DNA from 4 places in the Mesorhizobium sp. M0306 genome. Region 4 is predicted to be linked to each of the others. Evidence: predicted binding sites of a transcription regulator. Region 4 holds the regulator's gene; each other region holds the start of a gene.
The links. Region 4 encodes PhoB, which activates phosphate uptake and scavenging genes when phosphate is short. Its sites were predicted from a motif close to TGTCATNNANCTGTCAT; they were not measured.
Positions count from the first base shown of each region.

Region 1: a site for PhoB is predicted at 4,538-4,554, ahead of NKI95_RS17380 (alkaline phosphatase D family protein). Genes of this name have one in related genera too.
Region 2: a site for PhoB is predicted at 5,244-5,260, ahead of phnC (phosphonate ABC transporter ATP-binding protein). Genes of this name have one in related genera too.
Region 3: a site for PhoB is predicted at 6,445-6,461, ahead of phnF (phosphonate metabolism transcriptional regulator PhnF). Genes of this name have one in related genera too.

Region 1 covers NZ_JAMYRY010000011.1:43,313-51,312, reverse strand. Annotated here, with positions in the region: gene NKI95_RS17410 (TPM domain-containing protein) at 1-398, shown strand, start outside; gene NKI95_RS17405 (GNAT family N-acetyltransferase) at 516-1,022, shown strand; gene ppa (inorganic diphosphatase) at 1,139-1,669, shown strand; gene NKI95_RS17395 (hypothetical protein) at 1,687-2,277, opposite strand; gene NKI95_RS17390 (TetR/AcrR family transcriptional regulator) at 2,375-2,980, opposite strand; gene NKI95_RS17385 (MFS transporter) at 3,063-4,346, shown strand; gene NKI95_RS17380 (alkaline phosphatase D family protein) at 4,627-6,201, shown strand; gene NKI95_RS17375 (hypothetical protein) at 6,248-6,529, opposite strand; gene typA (translational GTPase TypA) at 6,728-8,000, shown strand, end outside.
Region 2 covers NZ_JAMYRY010000001.1:539,409-547,408, reverse strand. Annotated here, with positions in the region: gene NKI95_RS02755 (sugar phosphate isomerase/epimerase family protein) at 1-744, shown strand, start outside; gene phnE (phosphonate ABC transporter, permease protein PhnE) at 769-2,136, opposite strand; gene phnE (phosphonate ABC transporter, permease protein PhnE) at 2,204-3,160, opposite strand; gene phnD (phosphonate ABC transporter substrate-binding protein) at 3,327-4,235, opposite strand; gene phnC (phosphonate ABC transporter ATP-binding protein) at 4,325-5,173, opposite strand; gene NKI95_RS02730 (DUF1868 domain-containing protein) at 5,293-6,003, opposite strand; gene NKI95_RS02725 (DapH/DapD/GlmU-related protein) at 6,555-7,172, opposite strand; gene phnL (phosphonate C-P lyase system protein PhnL) at 7,169-7,876, opposite strand.
Region 3 covers NZ_JAMYRY010000001.1:528,912-536,911, forward strand. Annotated here, with positions in the region: gene NKI95_RS02665 (UxaA family hydrolase) at 1-628, shown strand, start outside; gene NKI95_RS02670 (ABC transporter substrate-binding protein) at 945-1,940, shown strand; gene NKI95_RS02675 (sugar ABC transporter ATP-binding protein) at 2,045-3,598, shown strand; gene NKI95_RS02680 (ABC transporter permease) at 3,595-4,560, shown strand; gene NKI95_RS02685 (zinc-binding alcohol dehydrogenase family protein) at 4,628-5,644, shown strand; gene phnF (phosphonate metabolism transcriptional regulator PhnF) at 5,663-6,406, opposite strand; gene phnG (phosphonate C-P lyase system protein PhnG) at 6,543-7,004, shown strand; gene phnH (phosphonate C-P lyase system protein PhnH) at 7,004-7,615, shown strand; gene NKI95_RS02705 (carbon-phosphorus lyase complex subunit) at 7,617-8,000, shown strand, end outside.
Region 4 covers NZ_JAMYRY010000001.1:728,438-736,437, forward strand. Annotated here, with positions in the region: gene NKI95_RS03745 (CHASE domain-containing protein) at 1-948, opposite strand, end outside; gene NKI95_RS03750 (ATP-binding cassette domain-containing protein) at 1,078-1,872, opposite strand; gene NKI95_RS03755 (sugar ABC transporter permease) at 1,950-3,317, opposite strand; gene xylF (D-xylose ABC transporter substrate-binding protein) at 3,460-4,500, opposite strand; gene NKI95_RS03765 (ROK family protein) at 4,787-6,031, shown strand; gene phoB (phosphate regulon transcriptional regulator PhoB) at 6,041-6,730, opposite strand; gene phoU (phosphate signaling complex protein PhoU) at 6,747-7,454, opposite strand; gene pstB (phosphate ABC transporter ATP-binding protein PstB) at 7,487-8,000, opposite strand, start outside.

The DNA.
Region 1 (8,000 bases), on a different contig from region 4:
TGGCGCTTGCCAGTGTGCTCATCCTGTTGTGGGCACTGCCCGCATTGCGCATCCATTTGGTGCCGAGGCGTCTGCGCTACCAGGCCGCCCACGCCAATGCGATGAAGCAGTTCCTCGCTCGCAACGTCCACCGCACCACGGCGCGCACCGGCGTGCTGGTGTTCGTCTCGATTGCGGAGCGCTATGCCGAGGTGGTCGCCGACAGCGGGATCGATTCTCGTGTCGGCCAGCATGTCTGGGACGGTGTCGTCCGCGACCTTACGGCGCATGCCGGCGACGATCGGCTTGCCGAGGGGTTCGTCAAGGCGATCCAAGCGGTCGGTGCGGTACTGGCCGAGCATTTTCCGGTCTCGACCGGCGACAGCAACGAACTGGACGACCATCTGGTCGAGATTTGATCTCGCCAAAAGCGGTTTTGCAGCGTCTCAAGGACGCACCGTCCGGCTGTGTGAAAGCATCGCGGCGGCTGACCGGACTCTTGCAATCGGGCGCAGCGGGTTTATGGTTAACCAATCATGAATACGCTGAGCATCGACATCAGGAAAGCCGAACCGCGCGATGCAGCCGCCATCGCCGACGTGCATCTCGAGGCCTGGCGCGGCGCCTATTCGGGCATCATCCCGCACCGCACGCTGACATCGATGATCAACCGCCGCGGCGCCGACTGGTGGGCGAATGCCATTCGCCGCGCTGCCACCGTCCTGGTCGTCGAAATCGGCGGCAAAATTGCCGGCTATGCGACGATCGGCAAGAACCGCGCCCGCGAACTCAGGCAGCAGGGCGAGATCTACGAACTTTACCTGCGGCCGGAATATCAAGGCATCGGGCTCGGCAGCCGGCTGTTCTCGGCCGCACGGGCACGGCTGGCCGACCATGGCCTGAAAGGCATGGTGGTCTGGGCGCTGGAAGACAATCAGAACGCACTTGCCTTCTATGCCGGCGCCGGTGGCCGCGATGTTGCCGAGGGCGTCGAGATATTCGAGCAGAAAGCGCTGAAGAAGGTCGCTTTCGTCTGGGAATGACGGCCAGCGCATGATCCGGCCGGTTTTCGGTTCGGACGATCTCCCCGTACCATTCGCCGCATTGCACCATTCGCCGTCGCCCGCTATCGATCTCCAATCGAGAGAGGGATAAAGCGATGCGTATCGAAGCGATTGCCAGCGGAAAGAACCCGCCCGAGGACGTCAACGTCATCATCGAGGTGCCGATCGGCGGCGAGCCGATCAAGTACGAGATGGACAAGGAGGCCGGCACGCTGTTCGTCGACCGCTTCCTGCACACGTCGATGCGTTATCCCGGTAATTACGGTTTCGTGCCGCACACGCTGTCGGGCGACGGCGACCCGATCGACGTGCTGGTCTGCAACACACGCGCGCTGGTGCCGGGCTGTGTCATCAATGTGCGGCCGATCGGCGTGCTGGTGATGGAGGACAATGCCGGCCAGGACGAGAAGGTCATCGCGGTGCCTTCGCCCAAGCTGACCTTGCGCTATGAGGACGTTCACGAATACACCCAATTGCCCGACATTACCCGCCAGCAAGTGCAGCACTTCTTCGAGCACTACAAGGATCTCGAACCCGGCAAATGGGTCAAGATCGAGGGCTGGTACGACGCCGCCTATGCCAAGAAGATGATCGTCGAGGCAATCGAGCGGGCCAAGCGCAAGTAATTAACGGGCGCAAATAATCAGTTATCGACGCGGCCGAAATCGGGCGTGTTGCCGATCACCACACGCTTGTCCTTGCCGCAGGCGAAGGTGCGGGCCTTCTCGTCGGCAAGCTTGCGCGCCTGATCGTTGGCGGCGGGATTGCCGGTGGCGAGCACAAGGGCGATCGTGCAGCCTTCGTGGGCGTCAGGCTGGGCAACCTTGGCGACGATCAGGACTTCCGTCGACTTGTTCTCGCCCTCGCTATCGCTGATCGAGCGACGATGGATGACCGCGAAAGGGACGACAGTTTTGCCGTTGGTTTCGATCCGCCACTCGACTTTGGGTCCAGCCGAATTGAGACCGGAAAAGCTTTCCCAGACCGTGGTCATATCGCCAGGTGGAAAGCCGTAGAACAGCGATTCCCGCGCATCGTCGTAGGAAACCATCACCGGGTAGCCGCCATAGCCCGAACAGGCGAGGTCGGCCCAGTCGCCGTCGCCTTCCTCCGCCTGGGCATAGGTCACGCAGTCCTTCTCCCAGACGAGATCGCTATAGACGCTGGATATGTCGCCAGCCCGGGCGGCATTGCAGAAGCCAGCGAAGGCAAATGGGATCAAAAGAGCGCGCATGGCGGACAACTCCGTTTGGGCTGCCGCAGCGTACCGTCAAATTTAGCGGCAGCCTAGACGAACTCAGGCTGCTCACAGTGATCTGGTAAACGGAACGCTATTTCTTCAAGCTTGCTTCGATCAGAAGGTCGGCGTTGCGGGCCACGGACTTCGCCGGTCCGCCGGCACCGAACAGCTGCCCGCTGATATAGGCACCCTCGATCAGAAGCAGCAGCCCGTCGCCCAGCGTGTCGGCGTCGCGGGCACCCATTGCCGCCGCCATGGCGCGCAGGCGTCGGCGCAATTCCTGCTTGTTGGCCTCGCTCACCACGCGGGCCGGGTGGCCATGTTCGGGATATTCGACCGCGGCATTGGTCATGCCGCAGCCGCGATAGTCGGGCCTTTGCGTGCGCTTGCCGACACGCGTCAGGAAGGCGACGATCTGGGCGCGCGGATCGCCGGGATGGGCATTCACCGCCACGTCGAAGCGTTCCCAGAATTCGAGGTCATAGTGCCGGAGGTAGGATGCGGCCAGCTCATCCTTGGACGGAAAGCTGCGGTAGAGGCTGGGCTTGGTGACGCCGGCACGCCGCACGATCTCATCGACGCCTATTGCCCTGATGCCTTGCCTATAGAACAGATCGCGCGCCACCTGGAGGATCCGTTCGGCGGCGCGAGGCGGCGGTGCGTCATTGGCTTTGATCGTTGGTTCAATGTTTTTCATGCCTGGTCTGCCGATTGCCTGGTTGACAATGTTACCGGTCGGTACGTATGTTTCGCGCTCCTGCAACGTACCGGTCAGTAACATGATAGCTCAATCCCGTCCGTTTGGCCAGCGCTACGCTTTCGTCGTGGTCGCCGTCATCTTCCTCTGCCTGCTCATCGCGGCGGGCCTGCGTTCGGCGCCGGCAGTCATGATGCTGCCGCTGGAGAACAGTTTCGGCTGGCGGCGCGACGTCGTCTCGCTGGCGGCGGCCACCGGCATCTTCCTCTATGGCCTGACCGGGCCCTTTGCCGCAGCGCTGATGGAGCGGATCGGGCTGCGCCGCACATTGCTTGCCGCGCTGCTTTTGATGTCCGGATCGACCGCGCTCAGCCTGCTGATGACCAAGCCATGGCATCTGCTCCTCACCTGGGGCGTGTTTTCCGGCATCAGTTCGGGCGCTGTCGCCACCGTGCTCGGCGCAACCATCGTCAACCGCTGGTTCAAGACCAATCGCGGCCTGGTGATGGGGCTGATGTCGGCCTCCAGCGCCACCGGTCTGCTGGTCTTCCTGCCGCTGCTCGCCTCGCTCGCCCAGTCGGGCGGCTGGAAGCCGGTCGCCATTGCCATTGCCGTGGCCACCGCCGCCTTGGTGCCGCTGGTTTACATGCTGGTGCCGGAGCGCCCGGCCTCGATCGGCATGATGCGTTACGGTGCCGAGGCCGACGACGTGCCGCCGGCGCCGCCGGCCGCGCAAGGCAATTTCCTCGCGCATACACTGAGCACGTTGCGCCGAGCTGCCGGTACGCGCGTGTTCTGGTACCTGTTCGCCACCTTCTTTGTTTGCGGCTTCACCACCAACGGGTTGGTCGGCACGCATCTGATCGCCTTTTGCGGCGACATGGGCATCGGCGAAGTGCAGGCCGCAGGCCTGCTCTCGATGATGGGCATCTTCGATCTTATCGGCACGACACTGTCGGGCTGGCTCACCGACCGTTTCGACCCCCGCAAGCTGCTCGGCGTCTATTACGGTATTCGCGGCCTGTCGCTGATCTATCTGCCTTATTCCGGCTTCTCGGCCACCAGCCTGATCATCTTCGCCGTGTTTTACGGACTGGACTGGATCGCCACCGTGCCGCCGACGCTCAGGCTTTCCAACGAGGCGTTCGGCGACCGCAGCGGGCCGATCGTCTTCGGCTGGATCGTCGCCGGCCATCAGGTCGGTGCGGCGACAGCGGCCTTTTTCGGCGGCACCATGCGCGAGCTGCAAGGCAATTACGAGCTTGCCTTCCTGATCGCCGGCATGACGGCAATAGCCGCCGCCTGCATCTCGCTGCTGATCAACACCGCCCGCCCGGCGTTTGATCCGGAACCGCAGGCGGCTTGAGCTGCGACGGCTGAGCGCTAATCTCCCCCCTTGAGGGGGAGATGGCCGCGAAGCGGCCAGAGGGGGGCGGTCCGACCGGGCTCGGCCCCTTATCGTAGGCGCAAGAGGTCGGCGCTCCATGCGAGACAACCCCCTCTGTCGCCTTCGGCGACATCTCCCCCTCAAGGAGGGAGATTCGCCAGCCTGTTGATCGTCAGAAAACCTTCATCGTTTCGAAATGTGCCTGAAACATTGAAGCTGGAGCTTGGCGGCGACGTTCAACGCCATCCAGGAGACAGCCATGAACAAGATTTCGATGACACGGCGCGCTTTCGTCACGTCGGCCAGCGCCGTTGGCCTGGTCGGCGCCTCGGGTCTCGCCCTTCCCTCTTACTCGCGCGCCAATCAGCGCCCGGCCTTCACCCATGGCATTCAGTCCGGCGACGTCGACGCGACCAGCGGCATGGTCTGGACGCGCACGGACCGGCCGTCGCGCGTCATGTTCGAAGTGTCGTCGACGGAAAGCTTCGCCAATGCCGTCCGCCTGGCGCCGCTCGACACCTCGCCGGCCAGCGATTATACGGTGAAGCGGCTGCTTACCGATCTCGCCTCCGACCAGGACATCTTCTACCGCATGGTCGCGGCCGATCTTTCCGACATCAACGCCGTTTCCGAGCCGATCGTCGGCCGCTTCCGCACGGCACCTGCCTCGAAGCGCGACATTCGTTTCGCCTGGTCGGGCGACACCGCCGGCCAAGGCTGGGGCATCGATGACACCGGCATGAAGACCTATGCCACGATTGCGAAGCACACGCCCGACTTCTTCCTGCATTCGGGCGATACGATCTATGCCGATGGCGCGATGAAGGACGAGGTCGACCTGCCCAATGGCGGCAAGTGGAAAAACACAGTGCTGATCGACGAGAAGCGCAAGGTTGCCGAGACGCTGGACGAATACCGGGCGCAGTGGAAATACAACATGATGGACAAGAACGTTCTTGCGCTCAGCGCCATCTGCCCGACTTTCTATCAGTGGGACGACCATGAGGTGCTGAACAACTGGTCGGACTCGAAGGACCTGTCGGCCGACGACCGCTACACCGAAAAGTCAATCCATGTGCTTGCGGCACGTGCGGCGCGCGCCTTCCACGAGATGACGACCATCCGCTACGAACCGTCGGAGCCCGGCCGCGTCTACCGCAAGATCGCCTATGGTCCGCTGCTCGACGTGTTCTTCCTCGACATGCGTTCCTACCGCGGCCCCAACGGTTCGGACATGCAGGAGACGATGACGCCTGAATCGCGCATCCTCGGCGAACAGCAGATCAAATGGTTGAAGCGCGAGCTGGCAAATTCCAACGCGACGTGGAAAATCATCGCCGCCGATATGCCGCTCGGCCTCGTGGTCTGGAATGACGGTACCAAGAAGGTCGGGGCCGAGGCAGTCAGCAATGGCGACAATGGCCCGGCCAAGGGGCGCGAGCTGGAAATTGCCGACCTTCTTCGCTATATAAAGAATGCGGGCATCAGTAACACTGTCTGGCTCACCGCAGACGTGCATTACACAGCCGCGCATTACTACAATCCGGACAAGGCGCAGTTCCAGGACTTCAACCCGTTTTGGGAATTCGTTTCGGGTCCGATCCATTCCGGCACGTTCGGGCCTAATGGTTTCGACATGACGTTCGGCCCGGAGTTGAAGTTCATAAAGGCACCGACGGCCGAACAGGGTCAAAACCTGCCGCCGTCGGCCGGCCTGCAGTTCTTCGGGCTCGTCGACATCGATGGCGCCACCGAGCAGTTGACGGTGCGGCTGATGGATCGCGACGACAGCGAACTCTACAAGGTCACGCTCGATCCAGTGCGGTCGGCGTGAGCGACTGCGCCACTACCCTCGGGCTAGCCCGAGGGTAGGACGTGTATCAATCGGGATAGCAGACGACGGGAATGTTGGGCCAGACGGCGCTGTCGCATCCGGCATTTTGCTGCCGCTGCTTGAAGGCGGCGCTGACCGGCCCGGTCACCACCGAATCGACGCCATCGGGAGCATCGGCAAAAAGCTGCTCCGCCGACCGCTTGTCGGACGGCAAAGCAGTCCGCGTCTCCTTGAACGACGCCGCCGACTGCGCCGCGCCTGCCGCGAGGAGGACGGCGAGTGCGGTACATGCCAAAATCGGCCGGAGTCTGATGCCTGCGTCGATCATGAAATTCGAACTGCCCGGACCATGAAAGGTTCCGCCTTGGTTAATAATTCCACTTCACACCAAGACATTTAAGATTTGGTGACTTTATTTGGTGGCTCGCCTCCTCTTTCGCAATTGCGAAAAACCCTGTATGAGCCGCCCAACCGAAAGAGGCAGCGCCTTTTGGCCTGCTGCCTGCAACGCTCCCGAGACCAAAACATGAAAATCCGCAACATCGCGATCATCGCGCACGTCGACCATGGAAAAACCACCCTCGTCGATCAGCTTCTGAAACAGTCCGGCTCGTTCCGAGACAACCAGCGCGTCGCCGAGCGCGCCATGGATTCGAACGATCTCGAAAAGGAACGCGGCATCACCATTCTGGCCAAGGCGACCTCGGTCGACTGGAAGGATACCCGCATCAATATCGTCGACACGCCCGGCCACGCCGACTTCGGCGGCGAGGTCGAGCGCATCCTGTCGATGGTGGATTCGGCCATCGTGCTGGTCGACGCCGCCGAGGGGCCGATGCCGCAGACCAAATTCGTCGTCGGCAAGGCGCTCAAGGTCGGACTGAAGCCTATCGTCGTCATCAACAAGATCGACCGGCCGGATGCCCGCCACGTCGAAGTGGTCAACGAGGTGTTCGACCTGTTTGCGGCGCTTGACGCGACCGACGAGCAGCTCGACTTCCCGATCCTTTACGGTTCAGGCCGCGACGGCTGGGTCTCGGAAAACCCCGAAGGTCCGAAGGACCAGGCTCTGGCGCCGCTGTTCGACCTCGTCATCAAGCACGTACCGGCGCCGACCGTTCATCCCGGCCCGTTCCGCATGATCGGCACCATTCTGGAAGCCAATCCGTTCCTCGGCCGCATCATCACCGGCCGTATCGAATCCGGCACGCTGAAATCCAACCAGGCGGTCAAGGTGCTGCACCATGACGGCACCCAGGTCGAAACCGGCCGCATCTCGAAGATCCTCGCTTTCCGCGGGCTCGAGCGCCAGCCGATCGACGAAGCGCAGGCGGGCGACATCGTCGCCATCGCCGGCTTGTCGAAAGGCACTGTCGCCGACACGTTCTGCGACCTGTCGGTGACCGAGCCGCTGCACGCGCAGCCGATCGATCCGCCGACAGTGACGATGTCGTTCCTCGTCAACGATTCCCCGCTGGCCGGCACCGAAGGCGACAAGGTGACCAGCCGCGTCATCCGCGACCGCCTGCTGCGCGAGGCCGAAGGCAATGTCGCGCTGAAGATCGAGGAATCGCCGGACAAGGATTCGTTCTTCGTCTCCGGCCGCGGCGAATTGCAGTTGGCCGTGCTGATCGAGACGATGCGCCGCGAAGGTTTTGAGATCGCCGTGTCGCGGCCGCGCGTCGTCATGCAGAAGGGCGAGAACGGCGAATTGCTGGAGCCGGTAGAGGAAGTCGTCATCGACGTCGACGAGGAGCATGCCGGCGTCGTCGTGCAGAAGATGTCGGAGCGCAAGGCCG
Region 2 (8,000 bases), 190 kb from region 4:
GTCTTCTCCGGCACGCCGGACGACTACAGGAAACTCGGCGAGCTGCTCGACCGTATCGGGCTGCAACGCACCGCCGTCTCGGCGATGGGCGATCCGGCGATGAACCTGATCTCGCCGGATGCCTCGACGCGCAAGGCCGGCATCGACTACATGAAGTCGGCGATCGACTGCGCTCAGGCGCTTGGCGCGAACACGTTGAGCGGCCCGCTGCATTCGACACTCGGGGCCTTCTCCGGCAGCGGGCCGACGGCGGCCGAGAAAAAACGTTCGATCGCTTCGCAGCGCGCCATCGGTGACCATGCCGGCAACAAGGGTGTCACCATCGGGCTGGAGGCGCTCAACCGCTTCGAATGCTATCTGCTCAACACGATGGACGATTTGTCGGAGCATATCGACGCGATCGACCGGCCGCACATCAAGGCGATGTACGACACCTTCCATGCCAACATCGAAGAGGCCGACCCGATCGGCGCCTATTCGCGCAACCGCAAGAACGTCGTCCATATCCATATTTCGGAGAATGATCGCGGCGTGCCGGGCCGCGGCCACATCCCCTGGAAGGAGACTTTCTCAGCCATTCGCAACAGCGGCTATGACGATTGGCTGACAATCGAGGCGTTCGGCCGCTCGCTGAAGGATTTGGCCGGGGCCACCAAGGTGTGGCGCGACTTTTCCGAAAGCCCGGAAGCCGTCTACCGCGACGGCTACAAGCATATCAGGAATGGATGGAGGAAGGCGCCCTAACCGCACGCCTGCGCAACGCCCCCGTTAATCCTGGCCGGCCTGGATCCGGTTGTAGTCGTGGATCGTCCTGCTCAAGCGGCGGCGCAGGAAATTGGAAATGTTGTCGAAGATGAAAACGACGAGCAGGACCAAGAGCACCATGTAGAAGACATTGGCCCAGTTGGAATTGGTGCGCATCGCCTCCCAGAGCTTCAGGCCGATGCCACCGGCACCGACGGCGCCGATGATCGTCGCGCCCCTGGTGTTGGATTCCCACTGATAGAGTGTCTGGCTGATGAAGACCGGGATCACTTCCGGCAGCACGCCATAGCGCTGCACCAGCAAGCCGTTGGCGCCGGTCGACTGGATGCCCTCGCGTGGCTTGTCGTCGATGTTCTCGAGGCCTTCCGAATAGACTTTGCCGAGCGTGCCGATCTCGGTGAAGAAAATCGCGGCGCTGCCGGCAAGCGGACCCGGGCCGAAGGCGCGGGTGAAGAACAGCGCCCAGATCAGCATGTCGACCGAACGCATGAAATCGAAGAACCGCTTGAGCACCTGGCTAAGCAGGCCGCTCGGGGTGATGTTGCGTGCGGCGAAGAAGGCAAGCGGGAAGGCAACGATGCCGCCGAGCAAGGTGCCGAGAAACGCCATGACGATGGTCTGGAACAGCTTCGTCCAGACATCGCCATGCTGCCACTGGGCGTTGTTCCAGATGTTGTCGCCGGCCAGTGCCAGATTGGATGTGCCCGGCTTGAGCTGGGGTCCGGACATCAGCAACGAGACCACGTCGCCGGGTGACTTGCCGAAGAAGGGCGAGCGTGTGTCGAAGACGAAATTCGCCCAGCCAAGGAAGCGCTTGCGGACCTTGACGCGATCGACGGTCATACGGACCTCGCCGGCAAAGCCCATCCTGGCGACGATTTCGTCGTCATGCACGGTGATCCACTCCGGCACCGGGCCGGATATTACCGGTTTGCCGCTGGCCAACGACACCGGCACCGTCCGGCCAAAGGCGACAAGCGTCGCCTCGGCCTTGTCGAAGGTGACGGATTTGGCTCGGCCGTCGATCAGGATGGTGTAGGAGCCGTTGGCATTGGTGATGACCCAATCGGGATGCGGGTCTTCGCCAAGCGCCGAAAAACGCGGGTATCTGGGTGTGATCTGAGGCTGGTCGAGACGGAATTCCGGCTGCAGATCGTAGCTGATCCATTGCGTCAGGAAGAGCGGCAGGCGCTCCCAGTGCGATTCCCTCAGCACTTGCGGCAGGCTGAAGAACCACAAGGCGTAGAGGAGGTAGAGCAGGATGCCGGTGAACAGGACCAGCGGGCCGAAGCGTTTGTACAGGGGCCGCCGGAACACTTGGGGAAAGCGCTCCTCGATCGACTGCATCTCATCGGCGGTCATTGCGGCCATGGGCAGTCTTCTTGTTGATTTGCCATGATCTTTTCCAAAAACCGGAATCCACTTTTTGGGATCATGGTCAGGCGCCCATCATGAATGCCTGCTCACCGACGAGCTTGCGGCGTAGCCAGGCGGAAAACTGGTCGACGAGGAAGATCGTCGTGAACAGCAGCAGCACCAATGCCAGCGTCTTGGCGCCGAAACCGCGCGAGATGGAGAGCTTCAGTTCCTCGCCGATGCCGCCACCACCGACCGCGCCGATAATGGTCGAGATACGCACATTGATCTCGATCCTGAGCAGCGTGTAGGACATGAAATTGGGCAGCACTTGCGGCAGGCCGGCAAAGCGCACGCGCTCGAACCAGTTGGCGCCGACCGCGCGCAGGCCTTCTTCGGCGCGCATGTCGATGTTTTCATTGATCTCGTAGAAGAGCTTGCCGAGGGCGCCGATCGAATGCAGGCCGATGGCGATGATGGCCGCGACCGGGCCGGTCGAGAGGATGGCTGCGAACAGGCCGGCAATGACGATCTCCGGGAAGGCGCGAAGCAGTTCCATGAAGCGCTTGACGACGAGCCTGAGCACCGGACTGGGCGTCAAGTTGCGCGCGGCGATGAAGGAAAAGGGCACCGCAAAGACAAAGCCGATGAAAGTGGAAACCAGCGCCACGTTAAGCGTGGTGAGCATCAGCTCGAAATATTCGGGTAGATAAAAGCCGCCCCAGAGATAGACGCGACCAAGCGGGAAATTGAACTCCTGGCTGCCCTTGTCGTGCGGCGATGCGATGTCGAACAGCGCCCGCCAGACGTCGTTCCAGTCCTTGGGAACAAGCCAACTAAGGAAATCCAGTATGTGCGGTAGCCGATCGAAGAAATGCCCCGCATTGGCCTCGTCGGCGAACCACATGGCTGTGCACATGGCGACAAGCAGTAAGCCGATGCCGAGCGCCGTGTAGAACCGGCGCAAGGACGTCTGGCGTCGCCAGGCGTCTGCTGCCTGCCGGACCGCGTCTGAACGAATTGTAGCGGCGAAGGTCATACGGGGTCACGAGCGGACACGCAAAAAGGGCGGCGACCGCATCGGCCCGAAAGTCGAAGTTCGACTTTCGGAAAGCACGATGCGGCATCTAAGTGTTAGAGCGTACTTTGTGCGTCCAAGTGGACGCACGTCGCTCTAATGGACGCCGCCCTTTCCGCAATTGTCGTCAGCCGCCGATCGCGGCTTTGCGGGCTTCGACGATGACGCTGTAGAAGTCCGGCTTCACCGGAACGTAGCCGGTGAAATCGCCGCCTTCGATGGCCTCGAAGCAGGGCTTGTCCTTGGCCGGCAGGCTGGTGAAGAAGTTGGCGAGCTTGGCGGTCATATCGCCGCCGAGCGCGGTGCGCACGACCAGCGGGCCGTTCGGGATCAGGCCAGAACGCCAGACTTCGACGAAGTCGTTGGGGTCGACGGCGCCCTTGGCGACTTCCTTGTGGAAGGTGCCGGACGTGTAACCGTTCTTGAAGTCGCCGATGCCGGAAGAATCGTCAACCGCCACGTCGACCTTGCCGTCGCGGACGGCGAGAACGTTGTTCTCGTGACCGCCATTGAACTGCGTCGAGGCGAAGAAGGTTTCGTTCGAAGCGCCGGTGTCCTTCGGGATCTGGGTCAGCGGGATCAGATAGCCGGAGGTCGAATCCGGGTCGGCATAGCCGAGCTTCTTGCCCTTTGCCGACTTGATGTCGGTGATGCCGGACGACTTCAGCGCCAGGCCAATCGAATAATAACCGGTCGCGCCGTCGGTCTGCTGGGTGGTGAGGATCGGGGTGACGGCGTTCGGATCCTTGAGATAGACGCTGGCATAGCCTGACGCGCCAAGCTCGGCGAAATCGAGCGTGCCGCCGAGCAGGCCCTGGATGACGCCATCATAGTCGGCAGCCGGGAACAGCGAGACCTTTTCGAAACCGAATTCGGTCTTCAGATGATCGGCGAGGCACTGAAAGTTGCGCAGCCGGTCCGCTTCGTTCTCGCCGCCGAGAATGCCGACGCGGAATTCCTTGATATCCTGGGCGTGAGCAGCACTTGCTGCGATGGCGAGCAATGAAACCGCACCGAAAACCATCTTCCTGAACATTATCTCTCTCCTGTTGGTCCCGGCCTCGCGCCGGTAGCGTTCGAATTTTTGACGGGTGCCTTTGACGCGGGCGAGCGATCAGGCCGTTCTCAGCAACCAGGAAACGCTGGCTCGAGCGGTCCGGCGGATGCAGCGATCTTCTGTTTGACGGCGACAATGGTCGAGGTGATGGCCTCGGAGATTTCGGCGCCATTGCTGTCGGCGCCGTAGACCATGCGCACGGCCTCGCGGTTGAGGTCTTCGGGCGGGCCGTCGAAGACCACCTTGCCGGCGGCCATGCCGACGATGCGGTTGCAATAGTTGCGGGCCGTATCAAGCGTATGGAGATTTGTGATGACGGTGATGCCTTCGCGCAAATTGATGTCCTGCAGCGAATCCATCACCACCTTGGCGTTGAGCGGGTCGAGCGAGGCGATCGGCTCGTCGGCGAGCAACACCTTCGGCTGTTGCATCATGGCACGCGCAATCGCAACGCGCTGCTGCTGGCCGCCGGAAAGGGTGCCAGCAGGCTGCAGCGCGGTGCGGGCGATGTCGAGGCGCTCGAGAGCTGCAACCGCCTCGGCGCATTCGCCGCGGGAAAACATGCCGAACAGGTTGGACAGGGTCGAACGGTGGTTGAGCCGGCCGAGCAGCACATTGGTCAGCACGTCGAGGCGCGGCACCAGGTTGAATTGCTGGAAGATCATGGCGCAGTCGCGCTGCCAGCGCCGGAGCGGCGAGCCGCGCAACCCGGAGACCTCGACGCCGTCGAACAGGATGGATCCCTGGCTCGGATCGATGAGGCGGTTGATCATGCGCAGAAGCGTCGATTTGCCGGCGCCGGAGCGGCCGATGATGCCGACCATCTGGCCTTGCGGAATGGAGATGTGAACATTGCTGACGGCGGTGTTCTTGCCGAACCGTCGGGTGACGCCGCGGATTTCGAGCGTAGCTGACATGGTGCAGGCTCCAGTCCAGTCGCAATTGAAGGTCTGTTAACTCTCGCTAGCGCAGCCGCATGAACCTGCGGTGTCGGATTGATGTCAGTTTTGTTACCGCCCACAGCCTCGCAGCGCGATCAACCCAGCACAACAAGCTCCTCGAAATGCTTCATGTCGCTGAAGCTGCAGAAAGCCGGTGGTCGCAGCTCGATCACCGGTGCCTGATGCGCAAGGAGCGACAGGCAGTCATCGAACAGATCCTGCCATGCGGATGCCCGGTCGTCGTCCAGGCGCCGAATCGGGTAGGCGAAGGTGATGTGGAACACATAGTTGTCGTGGTCGGGATGCCGGTATCCGAACGGCACCGACAGGGCATCGCGCCAGGAACGCATAACGCGCCGGTCCTCGGTGGAAGCGCCGGCGACGGTCAGGCCAGTCGGTACGATTTCAACGACCCTGACGTTGAAAGCACCGCAGCCTTTGAAGCCGTTCAGGCGTTCCAGATAGAGGCGGGTCATGGCGTCGATGCTGGTGTCGAGGGGCACGTCCTGCGGCCAGTAGGGAAGGCGGCGGCGATGTTCGATGATGCCCTGGAAGCGCGTCATGTGCAGGCTGGAGACCGGCGTGAAGGCCAGCCGGTCGGCATCGGGCATCGCGCGCATCCGCTCACGCACCTCGATGACCCCCGCTTCTGAAGCCGAGCCATTGACGAGATGGCAGACGACCGTGTTGCCGGGCTCGTTGAGAAAATTACCAGAGGTGTCGTAGCGCCTGCCGAGATGCAGCGGAGGGGTCGGGTTGGCGCCGGCAAAGAATCCGGCGAGCGAAGGTTTGACTGAAACAGGCATTGCGATCTCCAGAGGAAAGGCCGCGTCCTGCCCCGACGATGTGTCAGGGACATGAAAACCGTGCCAAGAAGTAGAATATCAAAGGCAGGATTCGCCAAGCGATTCTGCCGGGGTTGCACATCATCAAGATTGAAATAAAGATTCAAATCCGTATCAAAGAGAGGCTTCCTAATTGCTACGTTGGCGCCAGTGGTTGCGGCTGTATGCTGCAGGGGTAGTCGCTGCGATAAGTTTCACAGTGGCCCTGGTTTTGATGTCCGTATATCGGGTTGGTAGCTTGAACCATCCAATATCGGGATACTTGTACAATTATGGAAATGGGCGCGACGCGGCCATTATTCTAATGATTCTCATTTTTTTAATCGCGTTAGTTACGATAAATTTCGCAAATAAGATTGAAGAAAAACAAAAATCACTTGTAGATATTGGTTATGACAAAAAATTTATAGAACTTATCAGGTTAAATCAGACTGGTGTTGCTATTCTAATCACGTTAGGATTTCTTTCTATTATTTTGGACATTTGCCTGAGCGGCTGACTTATTCGGGGCGTCAACCCCCATGCTTCTCCAAAAACTGATTGGCCGACAGTTCCCGAAAATCGTCGAGCGTGGCGCGCAGCCGGGCGTGATCCCAGTCCCACCAGGCGAGCGCCTGGTAGCGTTCCGCAGTGCGGCGGTCGAAGCGTTCGCGGATCGGCTTGGCCGGTACGCCGCCGACAATGGTGTAGGGGGCCACATCCTTCGAGACGACCGCCCCGGCACCGACCGCCGCGCCATCGCCGACGGTGACGCCGGGCAGGATGGTCGAGCCGTGACCGAGCCAGGTGTCGTGGCCGATGGTGACGCGTTTGGCGCGGCGCTGAGCGAAGAATTCGCTCTCGTGCTCGGCGTCGTCCCAATAGTCGGAGGCGCGATAGGTGAAATGGTGTAGCGTCGGCCGCCAGGTCGGATGATTGGTGGCATTGATGCGCACGCTAGCGGCGATGTTGGCGAATTTGCCAATCGTCGCGCACCAGACGGCGCAGTCCTGCATCATGTAGGAATAGTCGCCGAGAATGCTCTCGGAGACCCGGCTGCGTTCGGCGATCTCGGTCCAGCGGCCAAGCGTCGAGCTCTCGATCTCCGCCGTCTCGTGGACCAGCGGCGCCTCCGACAATTTCCTCGTCATGCCGCGATTTTCCCCGCGGCGAAGGCGGTCACGTCGATGATGCGATCGGCCACAGCCTCGCGCACGTCGTGATCGTGGAAGATGCCGAGCAAAGCGACGCCCGCCGCCTTCTTCGCGGCGATCAGGGAAATCACCACGTCGCGGTTCCTGGCATCGAGCGAGGCGGTCGGCTCGTCGAGCAGCAGGATCGGGTGCTCGGTGATGAAGCCGCGCGCGATGTTGACGCGCTGCTGTTCGCCCCCGGAGAACGTCGCCGGCGGCAGCGCCCAGAGCTTCTCCGGCAGGTTCAACTGCGCCAGCAAGGCGCGCGCCTTACCGCGCGCTACTTCGCGCTCTTCGCCGCGCTCGACCAGCGGTTCGGCCACGACATCGAGCGCCGAGACGCGCGGTACAGTGCGCAGGAACTGGCTGACATAACCGATCGTGAGCCGGCGCACAGCTAGCACGGTGCGCGGGCTGGCCGAAGGCAGGTCAATCAGCCCGTCCTCGTGCTGGACGATGATCTGGCCTGCGTCGACGGCATAATTGCCGTAGAGCATTTTCAGGATCGAGCTCTTGCCGGCGCCGGACGGGCCGCCGAGCACGGAGCATTCGCCGGCCCTGATCGCGAACGAGACACCGGCGACCACCGGCAGTTTGATGCCGTCGCGCAGATGCATGGTGAAGCTCTTGGCGACATCGGAGACAACGAGCGGGGTCGGCATCAGAAGGTTCTCCAATCGTCGTTCGTTTGCGGGCCAGCACCCCCCTCTGCCTTGCCAGGCATCTCCCCCTCAAGGGGGGAGATCGGCAGCCTTTTCGTTGCGCCTGTTCTGCAACGTTGAAGAC
Region 3 (8,000 bases), 200 kb from region 4:
CATCGGCATCCTTTCCGAGACGACGGAGATCTACGGCGCCGAGCACCTGCTTGCCTATCGCGCCGCAACACCCGAGATCGCCGCCAAGCTCGACGGCTACGTGAAATGGTGGGAAGACCACGTCGCCAAGCATGGCGCATCCATCGACAACAATCCCTCACCGGGCAACAAGCGCGGCGGCCTGACCACCATCCTGGAGAAGTCGCTCGGCGCGGTCGCCAAGGGCGGCCAGACGCCGCTCAACGGCGTCTTCGGCTATGCCGAAAAGGTCACCGGGCACGGGCTGGTGTTCATGGACACGCCCGGCTACGACCCGGTCTCGGCCACCGGCCAGGTGGCGGGCGGCGCCAATGTCATCGTCTTCACCACCGGCCGCGGCTCCTGCTTCGGCTGCCGGCCGACGCCGTCGATCAAGGTCGCCAGCAACTCGACCATGTACCACACCATGGAAGAGGACATGGACGTGAATTGCGGAGTCATCGCCTCGGGCGAAAAGACCATCGCCGGCATGGGCCGCGAGATCTTCGAGCTGATCGTCGAGACGGCTTCGGGCCGCAAGACCAAGAGCGAGGAGTTCGGCTACGGCGACAACGAGTTCGTGCCGTGGCACCTCGGAGCGACGCTCTAAGCCAGTCGCAGACACCTGACGTGATCGCCAGGTGTCACAGTTCGTACACCCCAAAAAAGAATGAACATTCCATATTGACTGAGTGATGGAATTAATATTCCATGCAGCATATTGGAGGAGATTGGCAGCGGAGTTCCGACAGAGCAAGCTTTCCCGCCGAGCCATTCGAAGCGGCCATCAAACATCGCTTGCGCCGACCGAGATGATGCACTATCAAAATGCGGTAAATGTTTTTTATTGATAAAGTTCCGTTTGGGCCGCGCCATCCGAATGGAGCTTCCGTAACATTCACCGGGCGACTTAGGGAGGACTCCTAATGAAATTCGTGACCAGCATTCTCAATCGCCGCGCCTTCGTGGCACTCACGGCCGCCTCGATGCTTGCCGGCGTGATGCATTCGGCACCGGCATCCGCGGCTGACGCGACCATTCCGATCATCGTCAAGGATACTACGTCCTTCTACTGGCAGATCGTTCTGGCCGGCGCCCGTAAGGCCGGCAAGGATCTCGGCGTCAACGTGCCGGAACTCGGCGCCCAGGCCGAGACCGACGTCAACGGCCAGATTTCGATCCTCGAAAATGCCGTCGCCGGCAACCCGGCCGCCGTCGTCATCGCGCCGACCGAAGCCAAGGCGCTCGGCAAGCCGATCGACGAGGCCGCCACCAAGGTCAAGATCATCGGTATCGACTCCGGCGCCGACTCCAAGGCCTTCACCTCGTTCCTGACCACCGACAACATCCAGGGCGGCCGCGTCGCCGCTGACGGCCTTGCCGCAGCCATCGGCGAAGCCAATGGCGGCAAGATTGAGGGCGACGTCGCCCTGATCACCGCGCTTCCGGGCGCCGGCTCGCTCGAACAGCGCGCCCAGGGCTTCAAGGAACAGCTCGCCGCCAAATATCCGGGCCTCAAGCTGGTCGCCGACAAATACGCCGACGGCCAGGCCACCACCGGCCTCAACATCGCCACCGACCTGATCACCGCCAACCCCAACCTCAAGGGCATTTTCGCCTCCAACCTGATCATGGCGCAGGGCGTCGGTCAGGCGATCGCCGAGAACAGCCTCGCAGGCAAGGTCGGGCTGGTCGGCTTCGACAGCGACGAGAAGCTGATCAAATTCCTCAACGACGGCGTCATTTCGGCTCTCGTCGTCCAGGATCCGTACCGGATGGGCTATGACGGCATCAAGACGGCGCTCGCCGCCTCGAAAGGCGAGAAGGTCGAGGCCAATGTCGACACCGGCGCCAATTTGGTCACCAAGGCCAACATGAAGGATCCGAAGATCGACGCGCTGCTCAATCCGAAGCTCGACTGAGGATCGCCGCAAGTGAACTGTTTCCGGGGCCTTTTCGCCCCGGAAACATCCCACTCGTGCCAATCGCGAGGCCAATCTTTGGGGGCCAATCTGGGAGGATTGTCATGATGTCGACGGCGCAGGAACTCCATCCGGCCCCAACGCTGGAACCGGGCAGGACCATTCTCGAACTGCAAGGGCTGGAAAAGCGCTATCCCGGCACCCACGCGCTGAAGCCTGTCGACCTCGCCTTCAAGGCCGGCGAGATCCACGCCATCGTCGGCGAGAACGGCGCCGGCAAATCCACCCTGATCAAGCTTCTGACCGGCGTCATGCCGCGCACCTCCGGCGACGTCATCTGGGAGGGCAAGCCTGCCGCATTGGCAACGCCGCATGAGGCGATGGCGCTCGGCATCAATGCCGTGCATCAGGAAGTCGTCCTGTGCCGCCATCTCACCGTCGCCGCCAACATGTTCCTCGGCGAGGAGGATGCACGTTTCGGCATCCTGCAGCAGCGGGCGATGGTCAGGCAGGCGCAGAAGATCATCGACGATCTCGGCTTCGACCTGCCGGCGCATGTCATGCTGGGTGACCTGACCATCGGCCAGCAGCAACTGATCGCCGCCGCCCGCGCCACCGTGCGCGGCACCAAATTCCTGATCTTCGACGAACCGACCGCCTACCTCACCCGCAAGGAGGCCGACCAGCTGTTCACGCTGATCCGCCGGCTGAAGGGCGAAGGCGTCACCATCATCTACATCAGCCATCGCATGGAAGAAGTGTTCGAGCTCGCCGACCGCGTCTCGGTGCTGCGCGACGGCACGCTGGTCGGCACCAGGAATATCGCCGAGACCAATGACGCCGAGCTGGTCAAGATGATGATCAACCGCTCGATCGAGCAGGTCTACCACAAGGAGCATTTCACCCCCGGCGCGATGCTTGTAGAAACCAGGAACCTGTCCGGCAAGGGTTTCGAAAATGTCTCGATGTCCGTCCGCGCCGGCGAGATCGTCGGCCTCTACGGCCTGATCGGCGCCGGCCGCAGCGAGTTCGTCACCACGCTCTATGGCCGGCACCGCAAATCGGCCGGCCAGATCCTGTGGGAGGGCAAGGAGGTCAAGGTCAATTCCGAACATGACGCGATCAGGCTCGGCATGGCGCTGGCCCCGGAAAGCCGCCGCGACCAGGGCCTCTGCCTCAACCTGCCGGTCGGGCTCAACCTCAATCTGCCGATTTACAAGCGCATCTCGAATAATCTGCTGATCTCCCGCGCGCAGGAAAAGGCGCAAGCCGATCGCCAGATCGCCGACCTGCGCATCAAGACGCCGACGCGCGGCGCGCTGGCCTCCAGCCTGTCCGGCGGCAACCAGCAGAAGATCGTCATCGGCAAATGGCTCGCCCATGGCGCCAAGCTGTTCATCTTCGACGAGCCGACTGTCGGCGTCGATGTCGGCACCAAGGCCGAGATCTACCGCCTGTTTGGCGCGCTGCTGTCCAAGGGAGCCGGCATCATCCTGATCTCGTCCTACCTGCCGGAGGTCTATGAGCTCGCCGACACGCTGCACGTGTTCCGGCGCGGCAAGCTGGTGGCCACGCATGGGTTTCGTACCGCTGACCACGAGGAGATCCTCACCCAGGCGCTGGCCGAGAAACAAGAAAAACCGGGAGGACGGATATGAGCACCGAGGCGATCGCTGTCGAAAGGCCGAAACGCAATTACAACGCCCTGTTCGGGCTGACACTGCTGGCGCTGCTGGTTCTTTTGTGGGTCATCCTGTCGGTGGCGACGCCGAGCTTCGCCTCCGCCAACAACATCTCCAACCTGTTGCGGCAAGGGTCGATGATCGCCATCCTGGCGGTCGGCCAGACCTTCGTCATCATCACCGGCGGCATCGACCTTTCCGTCGGCGCCGTGGTCGGCTTCGCCACCGTCATCGTCGCGATGCTGATCAACGCCGGCACACCGGTTTTCCTCGCCATCCTGATCACCTTGCTGGTCGGCGTCGCCATCGGCATGTTCCATGGCTTCGGCATCGTCAAGATGGGCCTGCCGCCCTTCATCATCACCCTGGCAACGCTGACCTCGCTGCGCGGCATCGGCCTGTTGATGACCAACGGCAACTCGATCTCGATCAACAACGACGCCTTCCAGACGTTCTCGCGCAGTTCCTTCGTCGGCGTCCCCAATCTGTTCTGGATGGTGATCCTGGTCGGCATCCCGGCCTACATCTTCCTGCACCACAGCCGCTGGGGCCGCTATCTGTTCTCGGTCGGCTCCAACGCCGAGGCGTCGCGTCTGTCGGGCGTCAACGTCCAGCGCACCATCTACATGGCCTACACGCTGTCCGGGCTGTGCGCGGCCTTCGTCGGCGTGCTGCTTGCCTCGCGCATCGGCATCGGCAATCCGACGCAGGCCGAGGGCTGGGAATTGCAGGCGATCGCCTCCTCGGTGATCGGCGGCACCTCGTTGTTCGGCGCTGTCGGCTCCGTGCACGGGCCGCTGCTCGGCGCCTTCATCCTTGCCACCATCAACAACGGCGCCAATCTGCTTAACGTCAACGCCTTCTGGCAGCGCATCATCACCGGCGTGCTGATCATCGTCATAGTCTATTTCGACGGGCTGCGCCGCCGCGGCAAATAGATCGCCTCCCAACAGCCGGCCTCGCGACAGCAGAGCCGGCGGTGCCATGAACCGACTGGATTGAAGCATGAAAGCCGTCGTCTGCCGCTCGCCCGGCGAACTTGTCCTCGAAGATCGCCCGGCGCCTGGCGCGCCGCCCGCCGGCTGGGCGCTGGTCGCCGTCAGCCATGTCGGCATCTGCGGCACCGACTATCACATCTTCGAAGGCAAGCACCCGTTCCTCGCCTATCCCCGCATCATGGGCCACGAGGTTTCCGGCACCGTGATCGAGGTTGGCGAGGACGTCGATCTCGCCGTCGGCGAAGCGGTGATCGTCAATCCCTATCTCGCCTGCGGCAAATGCATCGCCTGCCGGCAAGGCAAGCCCAATTGCTGCATCAGGATCGAGGTGCTCGGCGTCCACCGCGACGGCGCCATGTGCGAGCAGCTCCTGGTGCCGGCGCAAAATCTTTATCCGGCAAACGGCCTGTCGCTGGCCGATGCCGCCGCCGTCGAATTCCTGGCGATCGGCGCCCATGCCGTGCGGCGCTCGCTGGTTGATCCAGGTGCGCGCACGCTGGTCATCGGCGCCGGCCCGATCGGGCTCGGCACGGCGCTGTTCGCCCGCATCGCCGGGCTCGACGTGACGCTGCTCGACATGAGTGCGGAGAGGCTGGGTTTCGCCGAAAGCGAACTCGGCTTCGCGACCCTCGACGGCTCGCGAGGCACCGCTGCCGACCTGGTGCGGGAAGCAACCGGCGGCGACGGCTTCGATGTGGTCTTCGACGCCACCGGCAGCACCCGGTCGGTGCAGTCGGCCTTCGCCCATGTCGCGCATGGCGGGGCGCTGGTCCTGGTCAGCGTCGTCAAGGACGACATCGCCTTTTCCGATCCCGAATTCCACAAGCGCGAGATGATGCTGATCGGCAGCCGCAACGCCCTGCGTGCCGATTTCGACCATGTCGCCGCCTCGATCCGCAACGGCGCGGTGCCGCTGGCAAAGCTGGTCACCCACCGCACCACGCTTGGCGAGACGCCGCGTGACCTCGCCCGCTGGGCGCATGAGAAGTCCGGCCTGATCAAGGCTGTCATTCAGGTCGGATGATGCCAGGGCTGGCGCATCTCAGAGCGCCGACAGTTTGAGCTCGATCCGCTCGGCCGGGAAGCGCGACTCCGAAAACTGTATCGGCTGACCGTCGGGCGTGACGTTGACGGCGACCGTCACCAGCACGATGGCGCCGGGCTGCAGCTCGAGGTCGGCAAGGTCGGCGGCATCCGCATGGCGCGCCGACAGCACTGTCGATTGCCGGAGATAGTCGTCGATGCCGAAACGTGCCAGCGATGCCGTGATCGAACCGGTTTCCGCCATGGCGGCATCGATGCCGGCAAAGCGCCTGGCATCGAACCAGCCGGCAGCGCGGGACACCGGCATTCCATCGGCTTCGCCGCGCGTTTCCAGGCGTATCACATCGGCCCCCTTCGCAAGGCCTAAGCCCTCTGCGACACGACGGTTGGCCGGCTCGACCGATGACGCGAGCAAGGTGATATGCCGCTCGGACGCCTGTCCTTGCAATCCCTCCGAAAAGCGGGTGCGCGCGCCGATCGGATAGGACAGCCGCCTGCGCGAAAGCACGAAGGTGCCGCGCCCCTGCTCCGCCCTGAGCACACCCTCCTGCACCAGCGCTGCGATGGCGCTGCGCACCGTATGGCGGTTGACGCCATAGCGTTCGGCCAACGCGATCTCGGGCGGCAGCGCGGCATTCTCGGGAAAATCGCCGACGGCGATCGAATGCAGGATCTGGTCGGCGATCTGCCGCCACAGCGCGACACCGCTGCGCCGCTCGATGCTGCTGGGCTGCCCGATCATTTCCGCCCCCGATCTTTTTGCCCCAGACATTTTCCTCGTGTCATGCACTCGTCATGGACACGCATTAGAAAATAGATATAATTTGTATAATTGTCTATATCAATAGACAAATGAACGCAGACGAGGAGCACCGGCCATGCGAGGACGGGAAGTGCGAGAGCAGGCCGAGCGCAAGGCCTTGATGGCGACGCTGGCCCAATCGGCCGGCGACGATATCGTCCGCCTCTGGGACGAAGCCGGCCTGCCTTCTGAGGCGGAACTTCTGCGTGGCCCCGAAACCGGCTTGGTTACCGTGCGTGGCAGCATTGGCGGCGGCGGCGCGCCCTTCAATGTTGGCGAGGCGACGGTCACCCGCGCCACGGTGCGGCTTGCGTCCGGCCATGTCGGCCACTGCTATGCGCTCGGCCGCGACAAGCAGAAGGCAAGGCTGGCGGCAATCGCCGACGCGCTCTGGCAGGATCCTGCCTACCGCAACGAGGTCGAGACCAGGATCGTCGCGCCCTTGCAAGCGGCACTGGCCAAGGCGCGTGACCAGCGCCGCGCCGAGACGGCGGCGACCAAGGTCGATTTCTTCACCATGGTGCGCGGAGAAGACTGATGGACGCTGCTGTGCAATCGATCGAAGGCGGCTTTGCCGACCCGGTGTTCAACGCCCAGACCGTATTCCGTGTCGTCATGGACGCGATGGTGCGCCCGGGCAGCGTGCAGCCGCTGCCGGCCCTCGCCCAGCCGCCGGCGCCGCTATCGGTCACCGCCGGCGCCATTGCGCTGGCGCTGTGCGACAACGACACGCCGCTCTGGCTCGACCTGGTTTTGCAGGGGTCGGCGGCGATGAAATCCTGGCTTGGCTTCCATACCGGCGCGCCGCTGGCCAACACCCCGGCCGACGCGCATTTCGCGCTGATCGCCACGCCGGCCGAGATGATGGCGCTCGACGGCTTTTCGCAAGGCACCCAGGATTATCCCGATCGCTCCACGACGCTGATCCTCGAGGTCGGCGATCTCGTCTCCGGCGCTCCGCTGCTGCTCGAAGGCCCCGGCATCGAGACGACGGCGACGATCGCGCCGGCGCAAATGCCGCGTCATTTCGTCGAGCAATGGAAGCAGAACAACCAGCGCTTTCCGCGTGGCGTCGACGTCATCCTCGCCACCACCGACGCAATTGCCTGCCTGCCGCGTACGACGCGCATCAAGATCATGGAGGCGTAGCATGTACGTCGCGGTAAAGGGTGGCGAAGCGGCCATTCGCAATGCTCACAAACTGCTCGCCGACCGCCGGCGCGGCGATCGTTCGGTGCCCGCACTTCGGCTCGACCAGATCGTCGAGCAGCTGGCGCTCGGCGTCGACCGAGTGATAAGCGAAGGTTCGCTTTATGATCGCGAACTGGCGGCACTCGCCATCGTCCAGGCGCGCGGCGACATGATCGAGGCGATCTTCCTGGTTCGCGCCTATCGCACCACGCTGCCGCGTTTCGGCTACACCAGGGCGATCGACACCGGCACGATGCTGGTCGAGCGGCGCGTGTCGGCGACCTACAAGGACCTGCCCGGCGGCCAGCTGCTCGGCCCGACCTTCGACTACACCCACCGGCTG
Region 4 (8,000 bases):
GCCGGCAAGCAGCAGCCCGAACAATCCGAGCATCACCGGGATGGCGCGCGAGGAAGGTTGCGAGAAAGCACTTGTCGGCCTGAACAGGACGACCCACTGCCGGCCGGCGACCGTGATCTTGCGGGTGACCAGCAGCCTGTCGCCGAGGCTCGAAACAGGCGGCGTTTCCGACTGGAACAGCAGGTTGTCGCTGTCCACCGTGCCGTCATAGATCTCGGTGTTGACCGGCAGCAATGGTGCCCGGCTGAGCGCAGCCTGGAACAGGTCACGGGCGCGGAAGGCCGCATAAAGGAAGCCGGCAGTCGAGGATCTCGACGCGTTTACGGCGTCCGGCGCGGTTTCCACATTGAGCCGGACGAAGACGAGGAACCCGGCAAAGGTCTGCGCGGCACCCGTATCCTTGCCGAGCTGCACGAGCCCGCTGGCATGCTGCTGGTCGTCGGCCATCGCCTTTTCGATCGCCTCGCGCTGCACCGGCCCGGCAAACATGTCGTAGCCGATGCTGGATTTATTGGACGGATCCAGCGGTTCGAACAGCACGATGGGCGTACGCCACGGCAAGTTCGTGTCGGGATAGATCGGATGGCTTGCGCCGTGATCGTGCAGGATATCGCGCTCGACCGCCGCCTCGTTTCCCGTCTTCGCCAGGCGGAGGAAGCCGATGCCGCGCAGGCCAGCGAAATTATTGTCGATGTCGAGCGCTTTGAAGAAAGCCTTGAACTCGCCTTGCGAGATACCGCCATTGCGCGCGTCGAACAGCGCCCGGGTTGAGCGCAGCAGCGACAGGTCCAGGTCGATGCGGCTTTCAATCCGGTTAAGCGCGTCGTCGGCCGTCGCCTCGAATTTTATGCGGGCCGCCTCCTGGGTGGCAAAATAGGCAAAACCCGCCATCGTCAGGCTGATCAGCGCGACGGCGATAAAAGCGACGGTCGGAAAAAGCTTCTTCAATTGCTGATACGTCCCGTGGACGGTTCGGCATCTTTATGGGCAAGTCCCGACGCCAACACAATGGCGAGGCCAAAGCATGGTGACGGCTGGCATATTTTGGCGGCTTGTGATTAGCCGGCTAATTCTCATTCATACGGCGATCTTCAGGGCGCCCGGCCCCGGAATGGCGCCGGGTGGGCACTTGCCGAGGATGATCATGCCGAGCACTTCGTCCTGGGTGACGTCGGTCGTGCGTGCCGTGCCGACAACCCGACCGTTCTTCATGACGCAGACACGGTCGGCAAGCTCGAACACGTCATGGATGTCGTGGCTGATCAGGAAGATGCCGATGCCGTCGGCTTTGAGCTGCCTGACCAGTTCGCCGACCTGTGCCGTCTCCTGCGGCCCGAGTGCCGCCGTCGGCTCGTCCATGATCAGGATGCGGGCGTTGAACAGGATGGCGCGGGCGATCGCAACCGACTGCCGCTGGCCCCCCGAGAGCTTTACCACCGGCTCCTTGAAGCGTTGGAAACGCGGATTAAGCCTACCCATCACCTTGCGCGCCTCAGCCTCCATGGCGACGTCGTCGAGCGTACCCCAGGCGGTCATCAACTCGCGGCCGAGAAACAGGTTGGCGGCCGCATCGACATTGTCGGCCAGCGCCAGCGTCTGGTAGATCGTCTCGATGCCGTACTTCTTGGCGTCGCGGGGGTTGGAGATCGAAGCCTCCTCGCCGTTGACGAAAATCTGGCCCGCATCGCGCTTGTAGGCGCCGGACAGGATTTTTATCAACGTCGATTTGCCGGCACCGTTATGGCCGAGCAAAGCCATCACCTCGCCCGGGAAAAGATCGACCGAGGCATCGTCGACGGCGCGAATGCCGCCGAAGGCGATCGAAATGTTGCGCATGTCGATCAGCGGCGTGGGAGCGGTCTTGTCTGCCATGCTTGTTCTTCCTCCCTATAGATCCTGCTTGAGCATGATCTTGTCCGAAAGCCGGTTTCCACCTTGCGGGATCATGCTCAGACCCGTTTGCGATAGACGGTATCGAGCCACACCGCGACCACCAGCACGGCGCCGACAACAATGCTCTGCAGCGGCGAATCGATGCCGAGTAGCACCATGCCGGATTGCAGCGACTGCATCAAAAGCGCGCCGAGCATGGCGCCGAGCACGGTGCCGGAGCCGCCGGCGAGCGACGTGCCGCCGATCACCGCCGCCGCGATAACCAGGAGCTCGTCCAGCGTGCCCAGCGCATTGGTCGACGAGTTCTGCCTGGCTGACGAGATCGCTGCGGCGATCGTCGCCAGCACGCCCATGATCATGAACACCTTCATGGTCACCCAGCGCGTGTTGATACCGGCAAGGTTGGCTGCTTCCGGATTGCCGCCGATGGCGAAGACATAGCGGCCGAAACGGGTACGCTTGGCGATGAAGGTCATGATCAGCCCTACGGCTACAGCCATCAGCACGGGTATGGCGATGCCATGGGCGATGAACAACCCGCCTTCGGGAACGGTTATATTGTTGGCCGCCGCATATCTGTTCACGATGCCGACCGGCCAAGGATAGGAATTGGCGAGCCATATGGCGCCCATGATGACAAGGCAAGTGACGGCCCCGAGGAACGTCTCGGCCCAGATCGGGCGTAACGGGAAGCGGAACCGCTTGCGCTGCACCCGCCCGTTGAGCAGCATGAACATAACCGCAAGGCATGCGACAATTCCGACGATCCAGCTCCATCGCGCGCCGATCGAACCCGCCGGTCCGCCGCCCATCAGCTGGAAAGTGGCATCAAGCGGCGCAATCGTCTGCCCACTGGCGACCCACCATGCGGCACCCCGCCAGACCAGAAGGCCGCCCAGCGTCACGATGAAGGCCGGCACCTCGAGATAAGCGATGATGTATCCCTGGAACGCTCCGATCAGAAGGCCAAGCGCCAGGCCGATGGCCAGCGCCACGATCCAGATCCAGGGGTTGCCTAATTGCAGACCGACCATTCGCACCAGGAAATGCACCTGCGCAAAGCCCATGACCACGCCGATCAGGCCTTCGGCGGAGCCGACCGACAGGTCGATATTGCGCATGACGATAACCAGCACCATTCCGGCGGCCATTATGGTCACGGCGGAAGTCTGCACCGACAGGTTCCAGAGATTGCGTGGCGTCAGGAAGGTCCGGCTGTCGAACTCGAACGGATTGACGCCGAGCCGTACGCTAGAAACGACATGCAGGCCGACCCAGATGACCAGCAGCGCGCCGACCATGCCGAGCATGCGCGTGTCGAGTTCGGTTGCCTTGAGAAATCGGGCAACGATGCCGAGCTCGGATTCCCGCGCCCGGTCTGCGGTCGAGCTGTCGACCGGCGTGTTGGAAGTCGTGTCGGTCATTATGTTTCTCCCGCCGGGTTGCCGTCTGCCGCGGATGCCGGAAGCAGCCTAGAAGTTATCCGCCGGAAGCGGAAAAACAACTCTTGTTGAAAAAACGCCGCGGCGAGCGGCCGCGGCGTTCGGACTTCTCGGAAACGTCGGGTCAGTTGCAGACCGCAACAGTGCCCGCCGCCACACCCGCGCAGACCTCTTCTTTCTTGATCCAGCCGGCATCGATGACGACGTTGAGGTTATCTTTGGTGATGGCGACCGGGGTCAGGAACAGGGATTTTACGGTGTTGCCGCCGGGCGTGGTGAAATCCTTCACGCCGGCAATGTCGGTCATCTGCTTGCCGTCGGCCAGTTGCGAGGCGATCTCGGCGGCGTTCTTGCCGAGCTCGCGCGCATCCTTCCACACCGACACGGTCTGCGTGCCGAGCGCGATGCGGTTCAGCGCGGCGTGGTCGCCGTCCTGGCCCGAAACCGGAACAGATCCGGCCAGCCCTTGCGCCGTCAATGCGGCGACGACGCCGCCGGCAGTACCGTCATTGGCCGCGACCACTGCATCGACCTTGTTGTCGTTCGCGGTCAGGAACTGTTCCATGTTCTTCTGGGCGTTGGCCGGCAGCCAGCCGTCGGTATAGGCCTCGCCGACATTCTTGATCTTGCCGCTGTCTATTGCGTCCTTCAGTACTTCCATCGAACCGGCAAACAGGAAATCGGCATTCGGATCGGCGCCCGAGCCCTTGATGAAGACGTAGTTGCCTTCCGGTTTCACCTTGAACACTTCGCGGGCCTGCATGCGGCCGACTTCCTTGTTGTCGAAGGTCAGGTAGAAGACGTCCTTGTTCTCGATCAGCCGGTCGTAGCCGACAACCGGAATACCTTCGTCCAGCGCCTTTTGCACGGCCGGCCCGACGGCCGAGGCGTCCTGCGCCAGGATGATCAGTGCGTTGGCGCCCTGCGAGATCAGGCTCTCGACGTCGGTGAGCTGCTTGCCGGGGTTGGACTGTGCGTCGGCGGAAATATACTTGTCGCCGGCGGCCTCGATGGCCGCCTTCATTGCGGCCTCGTCGGTCTTCCAGCGCTCTTCCTGGAAGTTCGACCAGGAAACGCCGATGACCTTGTCTTTAGCCTGCGCCACCGACGCCAGCGCCAGCGTCATGGCGACACCCGCCAGAATGGCGGTCGTGAATTTCTTCATCATATCCTCCCTGCGCCGCGTACGGCGTGACCATTGGCCCAAAGACCAGCTTAGAGGCCCCTAATTTTTTCGAGCCTCGAAAAAATACTGGCCCGATCTCCGGCTGCTGTCAACATCGATTCTGATGGATTTTGATGAGTCTGAGAGTTTTTTCGAGCGTCGGAATAAACGATGACAGCGCCACCTGCATCTGACACTATTTGCCTGCATCCGACACTATTTGTCGGACATTACCGACGGCTTCCGGTTCATGAGCGGCCGCGGCAACCGGGAGGAAAGCAAAACGATGTCGGTCGGAATCCGCCATGACGATTTGCGCCGGCGCAACCGGGCGATGGTGATCTCGGCAGTCCGCCGGGTTGGCCAGCCATCGCGTACGGAGATCGCCGCAGCCACCGGCCTCAGCCATTCGACCATATCGGCGATCTCCTCCGACCTGATACGGGAAGGCATCCTCGCCGAGAGCAAGGCAAGCGAGCCCGTTTCGTTGAAACGCGGTCGTCCGCAGGTCGGCCTCGCCCTCAACCCGGAAGCGGCGGCGGTGCTGACCGTGGTGTTGTCGCTGAATTTCCTGTCGGCCGCCATCATCAACTATGCGGGACAGGTGGTCGCCGAGGAACAGCGCCGGCTGGACACGCTGACCATGCCGCGCGACGAGCTGATCCGTGAATGCATGGCCGTCGTCCGGCGCCGGCTGCAGGATCCAGACCTTGACGTCCGCAGTGTCGCCCGCATCGCCCTGGCGATTCAGGGCATTACCGACTCCCCTGCACGCGCCATGCTGTGGTCGCCGATCACGCCGCAGACCGACATCGCCTTTGCCGACATGCTGGAAGACGAATTCGGCATCCCGGCCACGGTGGAGAACGATTGCAACATGATGGCGGTGGCTTTGCGCTGGCGCGATCCGGATCGCTATCGTGACGACTTCATCGCCATCCTGCTTTCGCACGGCATCGGCATGGGGCTGGTGTTGAAGGGCGAGCTGTTCACCGGCACGCATTCCTCGGGCGGCGAGTTTGGCCACATGATCCATCGTCCGGGCGGCGCGCTCTGCCGTTGCGGGCGGCGCGGCTGCATCGAGGCCTATGCCGGCAACTATGCCATCTGGCGCAACGCCAGGCAGATGAGCGAAGACAGCGAACCCATCGCCGACGTCAGCGACGCCGACATGCGCGCACTGGCGGCCCGGGCGCGCGAGAAAGATGGGCCGGAACGCGAGGCCTACCGCAAGGCCGGCGAAGCGCTGGGTTTCGGTCTCGGCTCGCTGTTCGCGCTGATCGATCCGGCGCCGGTCGCGATGGTCGGCGCCAGTGCCGCCGCCTTCGATCTGATCGAGCCGGCCTTGCGCCAGGCCATCGCCCAGACCGCCGGCGGCCAGCATTCGGGCTCGATCTCCTTCGACACCGAACCAAACGAATTGCCGCTGATCCGCGAAGGCTGCGCGATGCGGGCGTTAAGCTTCGTCGACCAGGAGATTTTCGCGCCGGGCGCGCAAATGAGGCCCGGCGTCAGAAAGCACGTAGCCTGACCAGGCGGGTCAATCTTCCCTGATCGCATAACCGGCACCGCGGATGGTGCGGATGACATCCGGCATGCGGCCGTTGTTGACGGCTTTGCGCAGCCGGCCGACATGGACGTCCACTGTGCGTTCGTCGATGTAGATCGTCTCGCCCCAGACATTATCGAGCAACTGGCTGCGCGAGAAGACGCGGCCCGGATGCCGCATCATGAACTCGAGCAGCCGGAATTCGGTCGGCCCGAGCCTGATCTCGCTCTTCTTGCGATAGACCCTGTGCGATTCGCGATCGAGCACGATGTCGCCGACCTTCAGCACGCTGGACAGCACTTCAGGCTTGGCGCGGCGCAGCAGCGCCTTGACCCTGGCCATGAATTCCGGTGTCGAAAACGGTTTGACCAGATAGTCGTCGGCGCCGGTCGAAAGACCGCGCACCCGGTCGCTCTCCTCGCCGCGCGCGGTCAGCATGATGATCGGCAGCCGCTCGGTTTCGGGGCGCACCCGCAACCGGCGGCAGAGCTCGATGCCGGAAACCGCTGGTATCATCCAGTCGAGCACCAGAAGGTCAGGCACATTCTCCTGCAAACGGATCTCGGCTTCGTCGCCGCGTGTCACCACCTCGACCTGGTAGCCTTCGGATTCGAGATTGTAGCGGAGCAGCACACCCAACGGCTCCTCGTCCTCCACCACCATTATGCGTGGTGCGATCATCGGCTGGGCACCCCCATCATGTCACCGGCGCGGACATTGTCGTTTCGTCCTGCTTCGGACGATTGACCGGCAATTGCTCGCCGGTCAGCACATAATACGCATTTTCGGCGATGTTGGTGACATGGTCGCCGATCCGCTCCAGATTCTTGGCGCAGAACAGCAGATGCGTGCAAGCGGTGATGTTGCGCGGATCTTCCATCATATAGGTCAAGAGCTCGCGGAACACGGACGTGTATTTGACGTCGATGCGCTCGTCTGCGGCACGCAGCTTGGCCAACGCGGCCGCATCGCCTGCGGCATATTCCTCAATGACGCCCTGCACCTGGATGAGCACCAGCTGCGCCATCGCGTCGATGGAATGCGACAGGTCGCGCGGCGTGACGCTGAGGCCGACCGCACTCACACGCTTGGCGATGTTCTTGGCAAGGTCGCCGATGCGTTCGAGGTCGCCGGCCATACGGATCGCTCCGACGACATGGCGAAGATCGTGGGCCATCGGCTGGCGTTTGGCGATCAGGGTGATGGCGCGATCGTCCAGTTCGCGTTGACGCGCATCCATGATGGCGTCGTCGGAAACGACGCGTTGCGCCAGCACGTTGTCGGAATTCAACAAGGCCTTGGTCGCCCCGCCGACCATCGAACCGGCGAGGTCGGCCATGTCGCGGATCAGCTTGCTGATCTGCTCGAGATCCTCGTCGAAAGAAGCGACTGTGTGTTCGCCCATGGTCCTGTCCTCATATGCATGATCGGAACGGCTCAGCCGAAGCGGCCGGTGATGTAGTCCTGCGTGCGCTTCTCGCGGGGCGACGTGAAGATCTTCTCGGTCCGGTCGAACTCGACCAGCTCACCCAGATACATGAAGGCGGTCTGGCGCGACACGCGCGCCGCCTGCTGCATGTTGTGAGTGACGATGACGATCGTGTAGTCGGCTTGCAATTCGTCGATCAGTTCCTCGATCTTGGCCGTCGACAACGGGTCGAGCGCCGAAGCCGGTTCGTCGAGCAGAATGACTTCCGGCTTCACGGCCACGGTGCGGGCGATACAGAGCCGCTGCTGCTGGCCGCCGGACAGGCTCAAGCCGCTGGCGTTGAGCTTGTCCTTGACCTCGCTCCACAGCGCGGCGCGCTTCAATGCCTGTTCGACGCGGCCGTCCATCTCGGACTTGCCGAGATTCTCATAGAGCCTGACGCCGAAGGCGATGTTCTCGTAGATCGACATCGGGAACGGTGTCGGCTTCTGGAACACCATGCCGATCTTGGTCCTCAGGAGG